Regions from separate parts of the Streptomyces sp. NPDC101165 genome, predicted to be linked through region 2. Evidence: riboswitches for the same ligand, from Rfam matches in the RefSeq annotation. Region 2 holds a riboswitch; each other region holds the start of a gene.
The links. Region 2 has a riboswitch for thiamine pyrophosphate ahead of ACIRVH_RS34065 (thiamine ABC transporter substrate binding subunit). Riboswitches for the same ligand answer to the same signal wherever they lie in the genome.
Positions count from the first base shown of each region.

Region 1: another riboswitch for thiamine pyrophosphate. It lies ahead of thiO (glycine oxidase ThiO); the one in region 2 lies ahead of ACIRVH_RS34065 (thiamine ABC transporter substrate binding subunit).
Region 3: another riboswitch for thiamine pyrophosphate. It lies ahead of thiC (phosphomethylpyrimidine synthase ThiC); the one in region 2 lies ahead of ACIRVH_RS34065 (thiamine ABC transporter substrate binding subunit).

Region 1 covers NZ_JBIWPG010000008.1:385,558-390,806, reverse strand. Annotated here, with positions in the region: gene thiE (thiamine phosphate synthase) at 1-153, opposite strand, end outside; gene ACIRVH_RS19875 (Rv2175c family DNA-binding protein) at 243-608, opposite strand; gene ACIRVH_RS19870 (NAD(P)/FAD-dependent oxidoreductase) at 674-1,906, opposite strand; gene ACIRVH_RS19865 (hypothetical protein) at 1,939-2,289, opposite strand; TPP riboswitch at 2,343-2,454, shown strand; gene thiO (glycine oxidase ThiO) at 2,452-3,612, shown strand; gene thiS (sulfur carrier protein ThiS) at 3,609-3,821, shown strand; gene ACIRVH_RS19850 (thiazole synthase) at 3,825-4,619, shown strand; gene pknB (Stk1 family PASTA domain-containing Ser/Thr kinase) at 4,725-5,249, shown strand, end outside.
Region 2 covers NZ_JBIWPG010000019.1:60,869-66,117, forward strand. Annotated here, with positions in the region: gene ACIRVH_RS34040 (SMI1/KNR4 family protein) at 1-6, opposite strand, end outside; gene ACIRVH_RS34045 (deoxyxylulose-5-phosphate synthase) at 3-332, opposite strand; gene ACIRVH_RS34050 (TetR/AcrR family transcriptional regulator) at 639-1,274, opposite strand; gene ACIRVH_RS34055 (ATP-binding protein) at 1,461-2,030, shown strand; gene rlmN (23S rRNA (adenine(2503)-C(2))-methyltransferase RlmN) at 2,135-3,241, shown strand; TPP riboswitch at 3,277-3,384, shown strand; gene ACIRVH_RS34065 (thiamine ABC transporter substrate binding subunit) at 3,468-4,541, shown strand; gene ACIRVH_RS34070 (ABC transporter permease) at 4,583-5,249, shown strand, end outside.
Region 3 covers NZ_JBIWPG010000006.1:342,792-348,040, forward strand. Annotated here, with positions in the region: gene ACIRVH_RS15375 (IclR family transcriptional regulator) at 1-193, shown strand, start outside; gene ACIRVH_RS15380 (SsgA family sporulation/cell division regulator) at 292-729, shown strand; gene ACIRVH_RS15385 (YibE/F family protein) at 824-2,245, opposite strand; TPP riboswitch at 2,326-2,499, shown strand; gene thiC (phosphomethylpyrimidine synthase ThiC) at 2,492-4,276, shown strand; gene ACIRVH_RS15395 (hypothetical protein) at 4,359-5,249, shown strand, end outside.

The DNA of each region.
Region 1 (5,249 bases), on a different contig from region 2:
GGCCTCCATGCCCTTGTCGCGCAACTGCACGATGTCGACACCGCCGGCCAGGACCGCGTCCAGGAACTCGGCGAGGTCGCCCTGCCTGCGGCGGGCGTCCGTGCAGAGGTAGAGGCGGGCCTCGGCGAGGCCGCTGCGGGCGGTGTCGGACATGCGTGGGTCCCCCGTCGTCGGTGTCCATGGGCGGGCGAGCGGGTGGCGTACGGGCCGGAGCCCCTACGCCACCCGTGGTGCGGGTCGGTTCAGACGGCGAGCGCCTGGGCGCGGCGCTTCACCTCCGTGCCGCGATTCTCGCTCAGGGCCTGCGCGGGGGTGCCGGGCAGGGTCGGGTCGGGGGTGAAGAGCCACTCGATCATCTCTTCATCGGTGAAGCCGTCGTCCCGCAGGAGCGTCAGGGTCCCGGACAGGCCCTTGACGACCTTGTCCCCGTCGATGAAGGCGGCGGGGACGTGCAGCGCCCGGTTCTCACCTCGGCGTACGGCGATGAGCTGGCCCTCCTTGACCAGCTGCCGCACACGTGTCACCTCGACGTCGAGCATCTCGGCGATGTCGGGGAGGGTGAGCCAGGCGGGGACGAGAGCATCGATCTTTGCGTCAATCTCGGTCACGGGAACAAGCCTGCCATCCCCCACCGACAGTCGGAAGTCAGGCCGGTCCACCTGGGAGGACGTGCCTAGTCGGCGGTGGCGTCCTTCAGGGGCCGCGCCGGGTCGGTCAGCGCCTCGGGATCCATGCGCCGGCCCGCCTCGATCAGTCGGCGGCCCTGGGCCAGATCACGCGGTCGGCCCACGGCCAGCAGGGCCACCAGCCGGTCCTCGCGCAGCCAGCAGACGGTCCAGGCCGGGCCCGCCGGGTCGCCGCGCCACACCATGCGGTCGGCCGCGGGGTGGTGGCCGGCGTACTGGACGAAGCGGCCGAACTGCTCGGACCAGAAGTACGGCACCGGGTCGTAGACCGCGGGGGTCTCGCCCAGGACGTTCGCTGCGACCGTGCGCGGGCCCTGCAGGGCGTTGTCCCAGTGGTGGACCAGCAGCCGGGTGCCGTACCGGGCCGAGGGGAAGGAGGCACAGTCGCCGACCGCGTACACGTCCTCGACGGAGGTGCGCAGGTGGGCGTCGGCCACGACCTCGCCGTGCGCGCCCAGCTCGATGCCGGAGCCGGCCAGCCAGGCGGTGGCGGGGCGCGCGCCGATGCCGACCACGACGGCGTCCGCGGGCAGCCGCGTGCCGTCGGTGAGCACCACCGCGCCCGGCTCGACGCGCTCCACGCGCGCGTGGGTGCGCAGCTCGGTGCCGCTGTCGGCGTACCAGGCGGCCATCGGGGCGGCCACCTCGGGCGGGAGCGCGCCCGCGAGCGGCCGGTCGGCGGCCTCGACGACGGTCACCGCGCAGCCCGCCTCGCGGGCCGCCGTGGCGAACTCGGCGCCGATCCAGCCGGCGCCGACGACCACGATGGCGTGCTGCCGGGCGAGCACCGGCCGCAGCCGCTCGGCGTCGTCGAGGGTGCGCAGCAGGTGCACACCGGGCACGCCCTCGGTGCCCGGCAGCGTGATCGGTTCGGCGCCGGTGGCGAGGACCAGCACGTCGTACGGGACGGGCCCGGCCTCGGTGTCCAGCTCGTGGTCGCCGGGGCGCACGCCCAGCACCTCGCAGCCGAGCCGCAGTTCGACGCCGAGCGACTCGAAGTCGACGTCGAAGGCGGAGCCCTCGGCCTTGCCGAGCAGCACGGCCTTGGACAGCGGCGGCCGGTCGTACGGCTGGTGGGGCTCCGCGCCGATCAGCGTGACGGTGCCCGTGAAGCCGTGCTCGCGCAGGGCGACCGCGGTCTGCACCCCGGCCATACCCGCGCCCGCGACGACCACGCGCCGCCCCTGTGACGTGCCCTGCTGTGGTGTCTGCTCGCTCACCCGATCACCATAGACAATTGACAATTCGTCAGTCAGCGGGCGTGCTCGGTGACCTGTTCCACAACGCTGGTCCCGGCGCCCTGCCGGGACTCCCACTCCCAGGTCTCCTCCAGCCGCACCCGCCCGCCCGGCAGCTCCACGACGGTGGACACGCAGTGCCCCGAGGAGGTCGTCCCGTCGTGCCCCAGCTGCACGTACCGGAAGTCCAGCCGGTCGCCCCGCCGGGTGCCGACCAAGTGGCCGCGCACGACGTCGCCACCCGTGTACTCCGCCCAGATCTCGCCGTCCTTCTCGTGGTACGCGAACCGGGTGCGGGTACCCACCTGACCTGGGGCCTGGTCCGCCACGGGGGCCAGGATCAGTCCGTCGAGCGAGCGGGCCATGGACCGGGGCTCCCTTACGAGTGACGAGCGCTGCGGGCTAGGGTGGCCACCGTACAAGCACTCGCGGGAGCCCGGACGCACCGGGCTGAGAGGGAGGCTGGCGGCCTCCGACCGTACGAACCTGATCCGGGTCATGCCGGCGAAGGGAGGGGCTGGACGCCCATGTCGTCACGTACGTCCGACGTCCTCGTCATCGGGGGCGGAATCATCGGCCTGGTCACGGCCTGGCGGGCCGCGCAGCGCGGGCTCGTCACGGCCGTGGTGGACCCCGAGCCCGGCGGCGGCGCCGCGCGGGTCGCGGCGGGGATGCTGGCCGCGGTCACCGAACTGCACTACGGCGAGGAGACACTGCTCGCCCTGAACCTGGAGTCCGCCCGCCGCTACCCGGACTTCGCGGCCGAGCTGACCGAGCTGACCGGCCACGACCTCGGCTACCGCCGCTGCGGCACGCTCGCCGTCGCGCTCGACGCCGACGACCGCGCCCACCTGCGCGAACTGCACACGCTCCAGCAGCGTTCCGGCCTGGAGTCGGAGTGGCTGTCCGGGCGGGAGTGCCGGCGTCTGGAGCCGATGCTCGCGCCCGGGGTGCGCGGCGGGCTGCGGGTCGACGGCGACCACCAGATCGACCCGAGGCGGCTGGCCTCCGCCCTGCTGACCGCGTGCGAGCGGGCCGGAGTGGTCTTCCACCGGTCCTGGGCCGAGCGGCTCGACGTCGCACGGGACCGGGCCACCGGGGTCACCACGGAGGACGGCACCGCGCTGAGCGCGGACCAGGTCGTCCTCGCCGGCGGCAGCCTGAGCGGACGGCTCGCGGGCGTCCCGGACGACGTACTGCCCCCCGTGCGACCGGTGAAGGGCCAGGTGCTGCGGCTGACCGTGCCGCGCCGGTACGCCCCCTTCCTGAACCGCACCGTGCGGGCGATGGTGCGCGGCAGCCATGTCTACCTGGTGCCCCGGGAGAACGGCGAGCTGGTCGTCGGCGCCACCAGCGAGGAGCTGGGCTGGGACACGACCGTCACCGCCGGGGGCGTGTACGAGCTGCTGCGCGACGCCCATGAGCTGGTGCCGGGGATCACCGAGCTGCCCCTCACCGAGACCCGGGCGGGGCTGCGTCCCGGTTCCCCGGACAACGCGCCGCTGCTCGGCCCGTCCGGGCTCGACGGGCTGCTGCTGGCCACCGGGCACTACCGCAACGGGGTACTGCTCACGCCGGTCACCGGGGACGTGATGGCGGAGCTGCTGGTCGGCGGTGAGCTGCCCGAGGAGGCTCGTCCGTTCACGCCGAAGCGCTTCGGCGCCGCACTCATGGAGCAGCCCGCATGAACCTCTCCGTCACCATCTCCGTGAACGGGGCGCGCCACGAGGTCGCCCCGGGCACCGCGCTGGACGCCCTCGTGAAGACCCTCACCGTGGCGCCCTCCGGGGTGGCCGCCGCCGTCAACGAAACCGTCGTCCCGCGCGCGCAGTGGCCGACCACGGCCCTCGCCGAGGGCGACCGTGTCGAAGTCCTCACCGCCGTCCAAGGAGGCTGACCCATGGCCGACGATCCCTTCGTCCTCGGCGGTGTGCCCCTCGGCTCCCGGCTGATCATGGGCACCGGCGGCGCACCGAGCCTGGACGTGCTGGAGCGGGCGCTGGTCGCCTCCGGCACGGAGCTGACCACGGTGGCCATGCGGCGGGTCGACCCCTCGGTGCACGGCTCGGTGCTGTCGGTGCTGGAGAAGCTGGGCATCAAGGTGCTGCCGAACACGGCGGGCTGTTTCACCGCCGGGGAGGCCGTGCTGACCGCCCGGCTGGCCCGGGAGGCGCTGGGCACCGACCTGATCAAGCTGGAGGTCATCGCCGACGAGCGGACGCTGCTGCCGGACCCGGTGGAGCTGCTGGAGGCGGCGGAGACGCTGGTCGACGACGGGTTCACGGTGCTGCCGTACACCAATGACGACCCCGTGCTCGCGCGGAAGCTGGAGGACGTGGGCTGTGCGGCGGTGATGCCGCTGGGCTCGCCGATCGGCTCCGGGCTCGGGATCCGCAACCCGCACAACTTCCAGCTGATCGTGGAGCACGCGCGCGTGCCGGTGATCCTGGACGCGGGGGCCGGTACGGCATCGGACGTGGCGCTGGCGATGGAGCTGGGGTGCGCGGGTGTGATGCTCGCCTCGGCCGTCACCCGGGCGCAGGAGCCGGAGACGATGGCCTCCGCCATGAAGCACGCGGTGGAGGCGGGGCGGCTGGCCCGGCTGGCCGGGCGGATCCCGCGCAGGCACTTCGCGGAGGCCTCCTCCCCGGCCGAGGGCCGCGCGCACCTGGATCCGGAGCGCCCCGCTTTCTGAGGCAGGCCCTGGCCGGGTGCCGCGAGGGTCACAGCTCTGCTGCAGTCCGTCCCCGGAACGGCCGAGCGCGCGGGACTGTCGGTCACCCCTCGTACACTCGCCTGCGTGGATACGACCCTTCAGGACCCCCTCGTCGGGCAGGTGCTCGACGGACGCTATCGCGTCGATGCGCGGATCGCGGTCGGTGGGATGGCCACGGTCTACCGGGCCCTGGACACCCGCCTGGACCGCGTTCTCGCGCTCAAGGTGATGCACCCGACCCTGGCGGCCGACGGGTCGTTCGTGGAGCGGTTCATCCGGGAGGCCAAGTCGGTCGCCCGGCTGGCCCACCCCAATGTGGTGCAGGTCTTCGACCAGGGGACCGACGGGTCGTACGTGTACCTGGCGATGGAGTACGTCGCCGGGTGCACCCTGCGGGACGTGCTGCGCGAGCGGGGCGCGCTGCAGCCGCGGGCCGCGCTGGACATCCTGGAGCCCGTGCTGGCCGCGCTCGGCGCCGCGCACCGGGCCGGGTTCGTGCACCGGGACATGAAGCCCGAGAACGTGTTGATAGGGGACGACGGCCGGGTCAAGGTCGCCGACTTCGGGCTCGTGCGGTCCGTGGACACCGTGACCAGCACGACGGGTGCC
Region 2 (5,249 bases):
CGTCACGGCAGATCGACCCGGCGCAGCGCGGTCGCGGCCGGCTCCCCGGTACGGCGGGCGTACGCCATCCGCTCCCGCACCTCGCGCAGCGTCCGCGGCCGGTAGCCCGGCCCGCCGCAGCAGCTCGCGTGGAAACCGACGCCCGCGTTCAACAGCACGGTGAGTGTCCGCCACGCGGCTCTGTCCCGCTTCGGGGGCGCCGCGAAGGCCGAACCCGCGTACATCAGCGCACCCGCACAGCGCGGGCAGGTCCGCTCCCGCCACGGGTCGTAGCACTGCTTGTACGACACCCGGCAGGACAGACAGACGTACGAGGTCTTGGCGGCAGACATGCGGCCAGACTAGGGAGCCCCCATGACGCCGGCCAAGCAGGTTTCCGGCACCCGGCCCCGAAGGAACCCGGCGGCCCCGGATGCGTGACGCGCTGGATCGCGACGCGCCCCCGGACCGCCGGACCCCGTACCGCTCGGTGGCGCACGTACTGGCCGCCGGCGGTGCCGGGAGGTCGGCCGAAGTGGTGCACGGCGACGGTCACGGAACCGCCTTCGACGCTGATGGTGTACGCGCCGGGGCCCGTGTACGGCACAACGAGACCCCTGTGTCGGATGAACGAACAGCACCCCGTGCCCGCGTCGGGCTCAGTGCGAGGGAGGCGCCTCGACGTCACCTCGTCCTGACCCCGGGGCGTTCCATCCAGGCTCCAGGCTGTCGAGGAGGGCGCGGAAGGCCTTGTCGGCGTGGTCCCAGTGTCCGTCCGCCAGCGGGGCGATCAAGAGGCCGACGGCGGCGTCGGTCAGGAGGGTGGCCTGGGTCCGGGCTCGATCCTGGCCCATGCCGAGGTCGCGGAAGACGGAGCCGAGCAGGGCCGTCCATTCGGTGACGATGTCGCGCATGACGGGCCCGTAGCGGTCCGGGTGAAGCACGCTGGCGCTCATGATCTCGAGATAGAGAGGGAGGGTGGCGCGTACATCGGGGTCTCTGAACTGCTGCCACACCTCCTCGATGAAGCGGCGCAGGCCCGCAGGGCTCGTGGGCGGGCCGACGGTCTTCAGCAGTGCGCGGGCGCGCAGGAGGGGCCGGCGCTCGTAGATGGCGAGGGCTTCGGCGATCATCCGTTCCTTGCTGCCGAAGTAGTACAGGAGCATGCGGTCGCTGGTGCCCAGGGCCTTGGCCAGCGGGCGCAGGGAGAGGTCCGCGAGGCCGTTGCGCATCACGTACTCGCGGACCCGGTCGAGAAGGTCGCGCCGCTTGGCCGGATCGGGCGGGCGAGGCATGCGGGCTCCTGGGGGCGTGAGGGCTGCAACTTCCATCTGTCCGTAAATTCACTTTTGGGCAGGTCTTTACTGTAGCAACCGCTTCGTATATATTTTAGGTGTAGCGACTGCTACATATAGCGCCTGGCGCACGCCAAGCGCATCCACCGGCGGACCCACCGCCGCTGCCCAGAAAGGACAGATCTCATGGTTATCCAGGCCATCGGCCACGCCATCGGCTCTCGCCGGGGAGATCGGTCCTCTCATGCCACTCCATCCTCGTGGCTCGCCAGGCAGTGGGCCCTCTGGTCCCGCACGCTCGCGCCACTGCGACCGCTGGATGCGCCGCGCGGCCGCGCCACCGTCTGGGACGCCTCCTGGCCCCTGCAGCGGGAACTGACCTCGGCCCGCCGAGCCCGCCGTCTGGTGACCGCGCAACTGAGCGACTGGGCGCTGGACGACCTGTCCGACACGGCCGAGCTTCTGGTCAGCGAACTGGTCACCAACGCCCTGCGGCATACGCGCGGCCCGCTCAGGCTCAACCTGCGACTGCGTCACTCCCGCCTGCTGTGCGAGGTCGAGGACACCGAGCCCTCCGGTCCTGTGCACACCGCGGTCGACTCGGACGCGGAAGGCGGCCGCGGCACGGAACTGCTCGACCTGCTCGCCGATGCCTGGGGCAACATCCGGACAGGGACGGGCAAGACCATTTGGTTCGAGCTGCAGGCCGAGGACCACTCCGTGAGGGGTGCACCTGCCGTGACGATGGTGGCCTGAGGAAGTCGCCGCCGGCCGAAGCCGCTCGGTGACGGCCGGTGACGACAGTCGTAGTGAGCGACAGCCGCAGGCCACCCAATTGGATCTGCGACACTGGTAAGGCCATGCCTAAGCCCGGAGAACTCACTTTCGTAGCCCCGCGCGGAGCCAAGAAGCCGCCGCGGCACCTTGCCGACCTCACGCCCGCCCAGCGCAAGGAGGCGGTGGCCGAGGTCGGCGAGAAGCCGTTTCGTGCCAAGCAGCTCTCGCAGCACTACTTCGCGCGGTACGCGCACGACCCCGAGCAGTGGACCGACATCCCGGCCGGTTCGCGGGACAGACTGCGCGAGGCGCTGTTCCCAGAGCTGATGACCGTCGTCCGGAATCTGTCCACCGACCAGGGGACGACCCGCAAGACGCTGTGGCGGCTGTTCGACGGCACGCTCGTGGAGTCGGTGCTGATGCGGTACCCGGACCGGGTGACCATGTGCATCAGCTCGCAGGCCGGGTGTGGGATGAACTGCCCCTTCTGTGCCACCGGGCAGGCGGGGCTCGACCGGAATCTGTCGACCGCCGAGATCGTCCACCAGATCGTGGACGGCATGCGGGCGCTGCGGGACGGGGAAGTGCCCGGTGGGCCCGCGCGGCTTTCCAACATCGTCTTCATGGGCATGGGCGAGCCGCTCGCCAACTACAACCGGGTCGTGGGGGCCATCCGCGCGCTCACCGATCCCGCGCCGGACGGGCTCGGGCTCTCGCAGCGCGGGATCACGGTCTCGACGGTCGGGCTCGTGCCCGCCATCCACCGGCTCGCCGACGAGGGCTTCAAGTGCCGGCTCGCGATCTCCCTGCACGCCCCCGACGACGAGCTGCGCGACACCCTCGTCCCCGTGAACACGCGGTGGAAGGTGCGCGAGGTGCTGGACGCCGGGTTCGAGTACGTCGAGAAGTCCGGGCGCCGGCTGTCGATCGAGTATGCGCTCATCCGCGACATCAACGACCAGGCCTGGCGCGGTGACCGGCTCGGGCGGCTGCTCAGGGGCAAGCCCGTGCACGTCAACCTGATTCCGCTGAACCCGACGCCGGGGTCCAAGTGGACCGCCTCGCGCCCCGAGGACGAGAAGGCGTTCGTGGAGGCCATCGCCGCCCACGGTGTCCCGGTCACCGTCCGGGACACCCGCGGGCAGGAGATCGACGGGGCGTGTGGTCAGCTCGCGGCCACCGAGCGGTAATCTGGCTGCGTTCGATCAGGTCTCATCACATCTTCATATTCCGACAGGGGAGCGCCACAGCGCTGAGAGTGCGGCATACGGGCCGCAGACCCTCTGAACCTCGCCCAGGTCATTCTGGGTAGGAAGTTCGGTCACCACTCATGCTGTCGTGCCCTGCCCGGGTTCTTCCCAGAAGGACCGGGCAGGGCCGCGTTCTTCCTGGCCAACCCCCAGGAGGACAACTCACGTGCACACCAAGACCCTCGTGGCCGCGGCGGTCGGCCTCGGCCTGCTCACCTTGTCCGCGTGCGGATCGACGGACGGCAAGGGCTCGGCGGACTCCAAGACCGTGACCCTCGTCAGCCACGACTCGTGGGCCGTCTCCAAGAACGTGCTCAAGGACTTCGAGAAGCAGTCCGGCTACAAGGTCCGGGTACTGCCGGGCGGCGATGCCGGCCAGGCGGTCAACAAGGCGATCCTGACCAAGGACAACCCGCAGGGCGACGTCTTCTTCGGCGTCGACAACACCCTGCTGTCCCGGGCTCTCGACAACGGGCTGTTCCAGCCCTACGAGGCGAAGGGCCTCGGCACCGTCGGCGCCGCCTACCAGCTCGACCAGGACAAGCACCGGGTCACGCCGGTCGACTACGGCGACATCTGCGTCAACTACGACAAGGCCTACTTCAGCGAGCACAAGCTGACCCCGCCGCAGACCTTCGCCGACCTTGCCAAGCCCGCGTACAAGAACCTCCTCGTCACCGAGAACGCGGCCACCTCCTCACCCGGCCTCGGGTTCCTGCTCGGCAGCGCCGCGCAGTACGGCGACAACGGATGGCAGGACTACTGGAAGAAGCTCAAGGCCAACGGCGTCAAGGTCGTCGACGGCTGGGAGCAGGCCTACCGCCAGGAGTTCTCCGGCTCGTCCGAGGGCAAGAAGGCGGGCGGCGACCGGCCGCTCGTGGTGTCGTACGCCTCCTCCCCGCCCGCCGAGGTGATCTACGCCAAGAAGCGGCCCAGCACCGCCCCGACCGGCGTCGCCACCGGCACCTGCTTCCGGCAGATCGAGTTCGCCGGGCTGCTGAGCAACGCGAAGAACACCAAGGGCGCCAAGGCGTTCATCGACTTCCTGCTCTCCAAGGAGTTCCAGCAGGACATGCCGCTGAACATGTTCGTGTACCCGGTGGTGCAGGGCGCCGCGGTGCCCGACGACTTCACGAAGTACGGGCCGGCCGCCAAGGAGCCCGAGACCATGGCCCCCGGCAAGATCGCCGCCAACCGCGACCAGTGGGTCAAGTCGTGGACGTCGCTCGTACTGAAGTAGCCGAGGGGCGAACGCGCGGGAGCGCGGCGCGGCTGGGGCTCCTGGCCCTGCCCGTCGCGTTCTTCGCCGTCTTCTTCGCCTGGCCCGTCGCCGCGATCGTCGCACGCGGGCTGAAGGTGGACGGCGTCTGGCAGTTCGGACGGATGGCGGACGTCGTCACCCAGCCCGACATCCGGCACGTGCTCTGGTTCACCGCCTGGCAGGCGCTCGCCTCCACCGCGCTCACCCTGCTGCTCGCCCTGCCCGCCGCCTATGTCTTCGCCCGCCTGGACTTCCCGGGCAGACAGCTGCTGCGGGCCGTCGTCACGGTCCCCTTCGTGCTGCCGACCGTCGTCGTCGGCACGGCGTTCCTCGCGCTCGTCGGCCGCGGCGGGCTCCTCGACGACCTGTGGGGCGTACGGCTCGACACCACCGTGTGGGCGATCCTGCTGGCGCACGTCTTCTTCAACTACGCGGTGGTCGTCCGCACGGTCGGCGGGCTGTGGGCCCAGCTCGACCCCCGGCAGGAGCAGGCCGCCCGGATGCTCGGCGCGTCCCCGCTGCGCGCCTGGCGGAAGGTGACGCTGCCCGCCCTCGCACCCGCCGTGGCCGCCGCCGCGCTGATGGTGTTCCTGTTCACCTTCACCTCCTTCGGCGTGGTGCAGATCCTCGGCGGGCCCACCTTCTCCACCCTCGAAGTGGAGATCTACCGCCAGACCTCGGAGATCT
Region 3 (5,249 bases), on a different contig from region 2:
GGTGGTGGAGCGTCAGGAGTACGCGCTGGGGACGGTCTGCGCGGCTATTCCGATCACGGTCGGCACCACGGCGGCCACGATGGCCATCTCGCTCCCCGCCCACCAGGCCGACCGTCTCCTGCCCGCCGCACAGCGGTTGCAGACCGAGATCGGGCGCCATCTGGGCGCGCTGATGCCCTCTATCAGTATCTGAAAACTCACTCCTTGTGATCTGTTGTGTACTTTCAGCAAGATTTGACTACGGTCGAGGGATCAATCCCGGCCAGTCGATGTCATTTGACGGGGTAGGCGATGCGTGAATCCGTACAAGCAGAAGTCATGATGAGCTTTCTCGTGTCGGAGGAGCTCTCCTTCCGCATTCCGGTGGAGTTGCGCTACGAGACCTTTGATCCCTATGCCGTGCGGCTGACCTTCCATCTGCCCGGTGATGCCCCGGTGACCTGGGCCTTCGGTCGCGAGCTGCTGATCGACGGGGTCGGACGGCCGTGCGGCGAGGGGGACGTGCACATCGCCCCCGTCGACGCCGAGGTCCTGGGCGAGGTGCTGATCCGGCTTCAGGTCGGCGGCGACCAGGCCCTGTTCCGCTCCTCGGCTCCGCCGCTCGTGGCCTTCCTCGACCGCACGGACAAGCTCGTGCCGCTCGGGCAGGAGGGCGCGCTGGCCGACTTCGACGCCCATCTCGACGAGGCCCTGGACCGCATCCTGGCCGAGGAACAGAGCGCCGGCTGAGACGTTGCGGCAACGGGGCGCCAAGCGCTCCGCCATGCCGCGTGCAGCTGTGCAGGAACGCTTCTTCGGTGGGTCCGGTCTCCGCCGGGTTCCTTCACCGCTTCCGGCGCCGGCCCCTGCCGCCGCGTGCCGGAACGGGCTGTGCCCCGGCGGCGGCCGCCGCGGCCGGTGCCGGCCGGTCGGCCGACACCACCAGGGCGGCGAGCGCGGTGGTGACCGGGACGGAGGCGACCAGACCGATCGAACCCACCAGCGTGCGCACGATCTCCTCGGCCACCAGCTCGCTGTTGGCGACCGTGCCCACGCTGCTCTGCGCGATCGAGAACAGCAGCAGCAGCGGCAGCGCGGCACCGGCGTAGGCGAGGACGAGGGTGTTGACCACCGAGGCGATGTGGTCGCGGCCGATCCGGATGCCCGCCCGGTACAGCCCGCGCCAGCCCATCGCCGGATTGGCCTCGTGCAGTTCCCAGACCGCCGATGTCTGGGTCACCGTCACATCGTCCAGGACACCGAGCGAACCGATGATGACGCCGGCCAGCAGCAGCCCGCTCATGTCGATCGACGGGTACAGGCCGTGGATCAGACCGGTGCTGTCGTCCGTGTTGCCGGTGAGCGCGGCCCAGTCGATGAACTCCGAGCCGAGGAAGCCGATCAGCATGAGGGAGGCCAGCGTGCCGAGCACCGCCACCGACGTACGGGCCGACAGTCCATGGCACATGTAGAGCGCGATGAGCATGATCGCACTGGATCCGACGACGGCCACCAGCAGTGGATTCGAGCCCTGCAGGATCGCGGGCAGGATGAAGAGCGTCAGCACCAGGAAGCTGACGGCCAGCGCGACCAGAGCCATGACACCGCGCAGCCGGCCCACCACGACGACGGCCAGCGCGAAGATCCCCGCGAGCAGTGCCATCGGGAACTGACGGTTCACATCGGTGACGGAGTACTGCAGGTCCTTCGGCGCCGAGGGCTCGTAGGCGACCACGACCTTCTCGTCCTCGCGCAACTGTCGTGACTGGTCCGGCTGCACGATCTCGGTGAACGTACGGCCCTGGTCGTTGCCGGTGCCGACCCGGACTGTCGCCTTCTTGCAGGTACCTTTCGCCTGCTGCTGCGCCGAGTTGCCCTCGGCGGTGGAGGCGTTGCCGGTCGAGGTGCCACTCGAGGCGTTCACCGACTTGCAGCTCACCTCGACCACCTTGGTGACCGTGGCCTGCTGCGTCTGGCGGTCGAAGCCGACGCCCGTGCGCTCGTGCGGTGGGGCTCCCCCGGGCCAGAGCACCACCAGGCCGACCACGACCGCGGCCGTGAACGGGATCAGGATCGCCGCGATGACCTTACGCAGATGCTTCGAGACCGGCGCGGCGGGTCCGTGGCTGTGGCTGTGCCCGTGCGAGTGGCCGTGTCCGGAGCCCGGAGCGTGCTGGTGCCCGTGGCCGCCATGGCCGTGTCCGCCGTCCTGTCCGGAGCCGCCTGCGCCCGGCGGTTCGGAGGGCGGGTACGGGTACTGCTCCATGGTGGTCACCGCCAGATCATCGCAAGAACGCCAGGGGCCCTCTGTTCACCGCGCCCGAATTGACGCTAGCGTGGAGGCACCTTTGCACACGCGGGAGCTCGGAGCACCGGGCTGAGAGGGCGCTGACCTCCGTATTCGCGATGTTTCACGTGGAACGTGGTTTCACGGGAAACATCGGCAGACGGAAGCCGCTGCGTCGACCGCCGAACCTGTTACCGGGTAATGCCGGCGTAGGGAGTAGGTCTCATGACCAACAAGGACGCACGCACGCCTGCCTCCGTTCAGGACGAGAAGTCCCAGGAGGCCGGGAAGTCCATCGGCTGGCACAAGGCGTACGTCGAGGGCACCCGCCCCGACCTGCGCGTGCCGGTTCGCCAGGTGCACCTCACCAACGGGCAGTCGGTCACGCTGTACGACACATCAGGCCCGTACACCGATCCACTCGTCGACACCGACGTCCGCAGGGGCCTGGCGCCGCTGCGGGAGAACTGGATCATCGCCCGCGGCGACACCGAGGAGTACGCCGGTCGTCCCGTCCGACCTGAGGACGACGGGATCAAGCACACCTCACCGCGCGGCGGGCTGCGCAACCTGGATGCGGTCTTCCCCGGACGTCCGCGTCAGCCGCGCCGGGGCCGTGACGGCACGGCCGTCACCCAGCTCGCGTACGCCCGCCGCGGCGAGATCACGCCCGAGATGGAGTTCGTGGCCGTCCGCGAGAACGTTGATCCCGAGGTGGTCCGCGAGGAGATCGCGGCGGGCCGCGCGGTGCTCCCGGCCAACGTCAACCACCCGGAGATCGAGCCGATGATCATCGGCAAGCGGTTCCTGGTGAAGGTCAACGCCAACATCGGCAACTCCGCGGTCACGTCCTCCATCGAGGAGGAGGTCGAGAAGATGACCTGGGCGACCCGCTGGGGCGCCGACACGGTCATGGACCTCTCCACCGGTCGCAACATCCACACGACCCGCGAGTGGGTGCTGCGCAACTCCCCCGTCCCCATCGGCACGGTGCCGCTCTACCAGGCACTGGAGAAGGTCGACGGCAAGGCCGAGGAACTGACCTGGGAGATCTACAAGGACACGGTCATCGAGCAGGCCGAGCAGGGCGTGGACTACATGACCGTCCACGCGGGCGTGCGCCTGCCGTACGTGCCGCTCACCGCCAACCGCAAGACGGGCATCGTCTCGCGCGGCGGCTCGATCATGGCCGCGTGGTGCCTCGCGCACCACAGGGAGTCGTTCCTGTACGAGAACTTCGAGGAGCTCTGCGAGATCCTCGCCGCCTACGACGTCACGTACTCGCTCGGCGACGGCCTCCGGCCGGGCTCGATCGCGGACGCCAACGACGAGGCGCAGTTCGCGGAGCTGCGGACGCTCGGGGAACTCAACCGGATCGCCAAGCGTTTCAACGTACAGACCATGATCGAGGGCCCGGGACACGTCCCGATGCACAAGATCAAGGAGAACATCGACCTTCAGCAGGAGATCTGCGATGAGGCTCCGTTCTATACGCTCGGCCCGCTGACCACGGACGTCGCTCCGGCGTACGACCACATCACCTCCGGTATCGGCGCCGCGATGATCGCCTGGTGGGGCACGGCGATGCTCTGCTACGTCACGCCCAAGGAGCACCTGGGCCTGCCCAACCGTGACGACGTCAAGACCGGCGTCATCACCTACAAGATCGCCGCCCACGCGGCCGATCTCGCCAAGGGGCACCCCGGTGCGCAGGAGTGGGACGACGCGCTGTCCGACGCCCGCTTCGAGTTCCGGTGGGAGGACCAGTTCAACCTCGCCCTGGACCCGGACACGGCACGGGAGTTCCACGACGAGACGCTGCCGGCCGAGCCCGCCAAGACGGCCCACTTCTGCTCCATGTGCGGGCCGAAGTTCTGCAGCATGAAGATCTCGCAGGACATCCGCCGCGAACACGGCGGCAGCAAGGCCGAGATCGAAGAGGGCATGGCCCAGAAGTCGAAGGAGTTCGCGGCCGCGGGCAACCGGGTGTACCTGCCGCTGGCGGACTGACGCACGCGGGTGGGCGCTGCTCCTCGGGCCCGATGCCCGGAGAGCAGCGCCGGCACCGGTCGGTGAAACAGGGGGGTTGGGGATGAGACCTGTGGTGTTGCTGGAGACGACGGCTCCGGCACAGTCGCTGGTCTGGCAGGACGACACTCTGGTCGACCCGGTGGGTGGCCGCGCCTGGAACTCCGCCGGTGTGGAGCAGCGGACGGACACGGGCTACGGACCGGTGTTCGACAGAAGCGTCGTCTCCTCCTCCGGCCGCCACAGCGTCGTCTACGCCGAGCGCGGGACCAGGGCTCTGCTGGTCCGGGGCTCGTACGTCGTCCGTGAACTGACGCGCAGCATTCACCACGCCGACGACTTCGACTACCCCGTCGCGCTGGGAGTTCTGCCGGACGGGCGAGAGATCCTGGTTCACTGCCCGGAGGAGTACAACGTCCTCCACATCGAGGAGGTGGAGTCGGGGAAGCGCCTGACTTCGGGCCCACGGGGAGACAAGGACGTCTTCCACTCCCGGCTGTCGGTGAGTCCGGACGGCAGGCATCTGCTCGTGGCCGGCTGGGTGTGGCATCCGTACGGCATTGCCGAGGTCTTCGATCTGGAAGCCGCGCTGACGGACCCGGCCGCACTGGACGGGCCCGGAGTGCTGCCGATGGAGCCGGGCATCGACGCCGAGGTGGAGTCGGCGTGCTGGCTCGACCGTGATCGCTTGGTGGTTGCGACCGGTGAGGAGTTCCTCGATGACGAAGAGATGCCCGCTCTGGGCCCTCGGGAGCTCGGTGTCTGGTCCCTGTCCGAGCGTCGATGGATGCACCGGAGCCGAGTCGAGTTCAAGGTCGGCACGCTGCTCGCGGGGGGCAGCAGAGTCGTCGCGCTGCATGGGCATCCCCGGCTGATCGACATCACCACCGGCGCAGTCCTGGCGGAATGGCCGGAGGTGGCTGTGGCACGCCGGGAAGGGGCCTACGGAGCCACC